2 linked regions of the Pseudoduganella dura genome follow. The protein of the gene in region 1 interacts with the protein of each later gene in a pairwise test. Links are inferred from orthologs where the notes say so. Each region holds a gene or a part of one and is shown on either strand. Other genes may lie near its edges.

What was found. The genes of interacting proteins can lie anywhere in the genome.
Region 2: the proteins of GJV26_RS13540 (region 1) and kdsB interact in binary tests that used the Escherichia coli proteins (3 or more experiments, as listed by UniProt). The link is inferred for Pseudoduganella dura from one-to-one orthologs.

Annotation. Positions count from the first base shown.
Region 1 is NZ_WNWM01000002.1:3,091,185-3,094,120, forward strand. The notes cover bases 15-2,879. They hold GJV26_RS13540 (TetR/AcrR family transcriptional regulator), read right to left. Parts: upstream 1,818-2,879; coding sequence 1,212-1,817; downstream 15-1,211. Other genes in these bases: GJV26_RS13535 (SGNH/GDSL hydrolase family protein), read left to right, coding at 15-1,227; GJV26_RS13545 (type 1 glutamine amidotransferase domain-containing protein), read right to left, coding at 1,875-2,555. Outside these bases: more of GJV26_RS13535, read left to right, coding at 1-14. UniProt on the Escherichia coli protein: Involved in response to both electrophiles and reactive chlorine species (RCS). Represses the transcription of the nemRA-gloA operon by binding to the NemR box.
Region 2 is NZ_WNWM01000002.1:1,424,705-1,427,720, forward strand. Bases 60-3,004 are described here. They hold kdsB (3-deoxy-manno-octulosonate cytidylyltransferase), read right to left. Parts: upstream 1,941-3,004; coding sequence 1,179-1,940; downstream 60-1,178. Other genes in these bases: GJV26_RS06395 (sodium-translocating pyrophosphatase), read right to left, coding at 60-247; adk (adenylate kinase), read right to left, coding at 399-1,055; GJV26_RS06410 (Trm112 family protein), read right to left, coding at 1,954-2,130; lpxK (tetraacyldisaccharide 4'-kinase), read right to left, coding at 2,111-3,004. Outside these bases: more of GJV26_RS06395, read right to left, coding at 1-59; more of lpxK, read right to left, coding at 3,005-3,016. UniProt on the Escherichia coli protein: Activates KDO (a required 8-carbon sugar) for incorporation into bacterial lipopolysaccharide in Gram-negative bacteria.

The sequences.
Region 1 (2,936 bases):
CCACTGGCAAACGCGTCCGCACCGACCGACGGGCAGTGGGTCACGTCGTGGTATGCGGCGCCGCAGCCGGGGTGGGACAGCAGCTTTCCGCTGCCGATGAACGTGCCTGCGTACCTCGACAACCAGTCGCTGCGCGACACCGTGCGGCTGAGCGCCGGTGGGCGGCGTATCCGGCTGGTTTTTTCCAACCGGTATGGACGGGAACCGGTCGCGCTGGGTGCGGTGAGCGTGTGGCTGGCGGGTGACGACCATCCGGCGCAAACGCTGACTTTTTCAGGAAAGGCCGGGATCGCCATCCTGCCGGGCGCCGCCGCGACGAGCGATCCCGTTGCGCTCCATGTGCCGGCGCTGGCACGGCTTGTCGTCACCAGCTGGCTCCCTGCGCACACCGCCGTGCAAAGCTTTCACTGGGGTGCGCAACAAACGATCCAGGTAGCTCCCGGCAATGCGACCGCCGCCGCGGGCTTTCCCGCCGGCGCCACTGTCGCGGGCCGGGTATTCCTGAATGCCGTCATGGTCGATGCCGGCAAGCACAGCCGAACGGTGGTGACGCTCGGCGACTCGATCACGGATGGCAACGGCTCCACGCCGGATGCCGATCGCCGGTGGCCGGATTTCCTCGCGCAACGCCTGGCGCCGCATGGTATCGCCGTGGCCAATGCCGGTATCTCGGGCGCGCGGCTGGCCAGGGACGGCATGGGCCGAAACGCCCTCGCCCGGTTCGAGCAGGACGTGCTCAGCCAGCCGGGTATTTCGGATGTGATCGTTCTGCTCGGTATCAACGACATCGGCTGGCCGGGCAGCCCGTTCGCCCCCGCCGAGAGCGCCGCGACACTCGATGAACTCACCGCCGCGTACCGCCAGCTGATGGCAGCCGCGCATGCCAGGGGAATCCGCGTCACGGCGGGAACGCTGCCGCCGTTCGAAGGCGCACTCGAGGGCACGCCCTACGCGGGCCACTACAGCGCCGCCAAGGAGGCGATGCGCCAGCGGCTCAACGACTGGATACGTGGTGCCGGCATCTTCGACGCTGTTGTGGACTTTGATGCGGTGCTACGCGATCCGGCCAGGCCCCGGCGCATGCAGGCGGGGTACGATTCGGGCGACCACCTGCATCCGGGCGATGCCGGCTACCGGGCGATGGCCACGGCAATCGACCTGTCGGCGATGTTACGCGGGATGGAAAGGGACGGGCGGGCTTTCCCCCGCGATCAGCCATCCAGGTGAAGCAATTGCCGCGTCACCGCCATGGCGGAATCGAACGGCCCCGTGCCCCGCACGATCTTGACCATCACGCTGGCGCCCAGCCACAGCTGGTAAAGGCTGGCCGCCACTTCTTCCGCGCGGTCGTCGATCGCCAGCGAACCTTCGTCGACACCGCTGTCGATGGCGGCGGCCAGCCGCGACATGATGGCCGAGGTGCCGTGGTCCAGCACGGTACGCATCGCCTCGGACAGGTCGGCAACCTCGGCGGCCAGCTTCACCGCCAGGCATTTCCCCTGGCAGTCCTGGAACGACTGGTTGGCTTGCCATGCATCGAAGTAGCGCACCAGGCGTTGTGCCGCGGTTGAACCGGTCTTGGCGAGCATCTGGTCCATGTCCGCCAGGTAGTCGTCGAAGTACCTCGACAGCAACGCTTCGCCGAAGGCGTCTTTCGAACCGAAGTAGTGGTAAAAGGATCCCTTCGGCACCTTTGCCGCCGTCAGGATCTCGTTCAGCCCGACAGCCGAAAAACCTTTGCCGGACATGATGCTCTGCCCGACAGCAAGGATGTGGTCGCGGACGTCGGAAGACGTGTGATCGTGAAGTTTCGCCATGGCCGAGACTATATCGGGGGCTAGACCGGTCGTCTAGCCAATCCCTTCAATGGGCAATCAGCCGAGCCGCTTGAGCAGCGCCGCCGCGGTGGCGGCGGACGAGGCCGGATTCTGGCCGGTGATCAGCAGGCCATCTTCCACCACGTACGATGCCCAGTCCTCGCCCTTCGAATACACGCCGCCCTTGGCCTTGAGTTCGTCTTCGACCAGGAACGGCACGATCTCCGTGAGCCCCACGCCGTCTTCCTCGGTGTTGGTGAAGCCGGTAACCTGCTTGCCTTCCACCAGCGGCCGTCCGTCCGGTGCCTTTACATGGCGCAGCACGCCGGGCGCATGGCACACCAGTGCGACCGGTTTGCCTGCCTCGATGAAGGCTTCGATCAGGGCGATCGAATTGCCGTCTTCGGCCAGGTCCCACAGAGGGCCATGGCCGCCAGGGTAGAACACGGTATCGAAGGCGGCCTGGTCGACCGTGTCGAGGCGCAACGTGGCGGCGAGTTGCGCCGTGGCTTGCGGGTCCTGCTCGAAACGGCGCGTCAGGTCCGTCTGGAACGATGGCTCATTGCTCTTCGGGTCCAGCGGCGGCTGGCCACCCAGCGGCGAGGCCAGCACGACTTCCACGCCGGCATCCTTGAAGGTGTAATACGGCGCGGCCAGTTCTTCGAGCCAGAAGCCGGTCTTGCGGCCGGTATTGCCGAGTTCGCTATGCGAGGTCAGTACGATCAAGACTTTTTTCATGCTGTTCTCCAGATGGTGAAGTGAGTTAAATAGACCGGTCGTCTAGAAAATTATTCAAGATGGCGCGTGTTTCAGGCATTTAGCATGCTGTTACCGGATTTGCTGCACACGTACGTCACTATAGAATCAATTAGACCGGTCGTCTAGTGATTTTTCAGGGAATTTGAAGCTTCCAAATGAAAAACGCCACGTTGACGTGGCGTTTCCTCTCGACGGCGGCTGGTGCCGCATCGGTTCCGTGCATCAGCGATGCATCAGAAAATCAGGTAGATCAGCACCAGCACCACGGCAGGTACACCCAGAAGCCAAGCCAGCAGATACTTACCCATGATCGTTCTCCTTCTGAAGTGTTGTAAAGATGACTTCATCTTGCGGGACCAT
Region 2 (3,016 bases), 1.7 Mb from region 1 along the record:
TCAGGAAGCCCAGCGCCGTCTGCACGCCGAGCAGGTAGAAAATGGCAATGAGGAGGATGACGCCGACGATGGCGATGGTGCGGTACTGCCGCGCGAGGTAGGCGCCGGCGCCCTGCTGGATCGCCGCCGCGATCTCCTGCATGCGGGCGTTGCCCGCATCCTGCGCCAGGATCCAGCTGCGCGACCACAGCCCGTATATCACCGCGATGACGCCGCACGCCACCGCAAACCACAGACCTGCTGCCATATGTCCCCCTCTTGTGAACCAACGTTATCGAATTACGCAAACTTCATCACGCCGCGCGGGGCGGCAAACGAAACGATGCAAACGAAAACTGCGGCTGCGGCCAAAGGGGGCCGGCAAAAAAAACGGACCGCGCGGGTCCGTTTTTGAAATCTTATTCCGCCAGCGCGGCGAACGCGCGGTCGCGGATCTGGTCGACGGCGCCGACCCCCTCGATCTTGCGGTATTTCGGGGCTGCTGCGTCGCCCGACTTGGCCCACTCGTTGTAATAACCGAGCAGCACTTCGGTCTGGTTGTGGTACACCTCGAGGCGCTTCTTGACGGTCTCGGCCTTGTCGTCGTCACGCTGCACCAGCGGCTCGCCGGTGATGTCGTCGAGGCCTTCGACCTTCGGCGGATTGAACTTGACGTGGTACACGCGGCCGGAGCCCGGATGGCAGCGGCGGCCATCCATGCGTTCGATGATCTGCTCGTCCGGCACGTCGATTTCAAGCACGAAGTCGATCTTCACGCCGGCGTCCTTCATCGCGTCGGCCTGGGCGATCGTGCGCGGGAAGCCGTCGAACAGGTAGCCATTGGCACAGTCCGCTTCTTTCAGGCGATCCTTGACCAGGCCGATGATGATGTCGTCGGACACCAGCTGGCCGGCATCCATCACCGCTTTCGCGGCAATCCCCAACTCGCTGCCGGCCTTGATGGCGGCCCGCAGCATATCGCCGGTCGAGATCTGGGGAATGCTGTACTTTTCCTTGATGAAGTTGGCCTGGGTACCCTTGCCGGCACCGGGTGGTCCTAACAGAATGAGACGCATGAAGATTCCTAAAACGATTTTAATAATTTGATGGTACGTGTGTCAGTTGTGACGAAACTTACCACAAAACGCCGGCCCTACGCCACTTCGGGAGGCCGTTTGACATGCAAAAACGTCAAACGCTCAAGCGAAGTGAGCGCGGACCCGTTCCAGGTCTTCGGGGGTATCGACGCCGGGTGCCGGCGCCGCGTTGGTGACGTGCACGGCGATAGGATGGCCATGCCACAGCACGCGCAGCTGTTCGAGCGCTTCGATGCTCTCCAGCGGGGAGACTTCGAGCCGCGGATACGCCTGCAGGAAATCGTTGCGGTAGGCATACAGGCCGATGTGGCGCAACGGCAGGTAGCCGTCGGGCAGCGCGGCAGGACGAGACTGCGCCGCCTGTGCGAACGCGTCGCGCGCCCAGGGAATCGTGGCGCGGCTGAAATACAGCGCGCGGCCTGCCCGGTCCAGTACCACTTTGACCACGTTCGGATTGAACGCATCGGCCACCTCGTGCAGCGGATGCGCGCAGGTGGACATCGGCACATCGGCGCCGATGCGGGCGGCGCAGGCGGCCAGCAGCGCCGGGTCGATCAGCGGTTCGTCGCCCTGCAGGTTGACGACCACCGCCTGGGGCGGCAGGTCGAGGGCGCGCGCCACCTCGGCGATACGGTCGGTACCGGACGGATGATCGTCGCGCGTGAGCATCGCCGCGATGCCGTGCGCGGCGCACGCTGCCAGGATCGACGGGTGATCGGTGGCGACGATGATGCGGCCGGCGCCCGACAGCGCGGCGCGCTCGGCCACGCGCACGACCATCGGCTTGCCGCCAAGGTCGGCCAGCGGCTTGTCCGGCAGCCGGGTCGATGCCAGCCGCGCGGGAATGATGACGGTGAAGGTCACGGCAGCCGCCCGCTTATTCGACGGTGTCCTGCAGCGTGCGGGCCTCGTCGGCCCACATGATCGGGATGCCGTCGCGGACCGGATAGGCCAGGCGGTCGCCGCGGCAGATCATTTCCTGGGCTTTTTTATCGTATTCCAGCGGGCCCTTGCAAACAGGGCAGACCAGGATGTCAAGCAAACGTGCGTCCACGGCATTTCTCCACAATGTGTTCGATGAGCGCGGCATCGATCTGCGCGTTCACCGGAACGACCCACAGCCGGGGGTCGTTCCTCAGTTCTTCGATGTGCGCACATTTTACTGCATCCTTCTCGGTCATCAGGATCACTTCCGCCTCCACGTGCGCGAAGGGGCGGTCGAGAAAATCGTGATGATCGGGCAGCGGCAGTTCCTGGAACGCCAGCCCGGCATCGGCCAGCATGCGGAAGAAGCGCCCCGGGTTGCCGATGCCGGCGGCCGCCACCACGCGCCCGCGCCCGCCGATATGGCGCAGCGGTACGCGGTCGCGGCGGTCGCCGAGGCGTTCGGCGCAGTCGCCCGCCAGCACCATCTGCCAGGGGCGGCCGCCCACCCTGGCCGCCAGGCGCGGCGTCAGCGCCGGCGCATTGACCACGGTGACGTCGCGCCGGCGCGAAGGCGGTTCGCGCAGCGGCCCGGCCGGCAGGGTCCAGCCGTTGCCGACGCCCCGGCCATCGAACAGCACCACTTCGACATCGCGCTGCAGTGCATAGTGCTGCAGGCCGTCGTCGGTGACGATCACGTTCACTTCCGGGTGCGCGGCCAGCAGCGCCCTGCCCGCCTCGGCGCGGTCGCGGCAGACGAACACCGGGCAGGCGGCGCGGGTGGCGATCAGCACCGGCTCGTCGCCCGCCTCGGCAGGCGTGGACAGCGCGGTGACGGCGCGCGGCCCGGCGGGGCTTGTCCCGCCGCCCTTGCCGCCGAAGCCGCGCGAAATCACGCCCGGCGTCAGGCCCGCCGCGCGCAGCCGCTCGACCAGCCAGATCGTCAGCGGCGTCTTGCCCGTGCCGCCGATGAAGATGTTGCCCACCACGATCACGGGCACCGGCAGCCGGCTCGA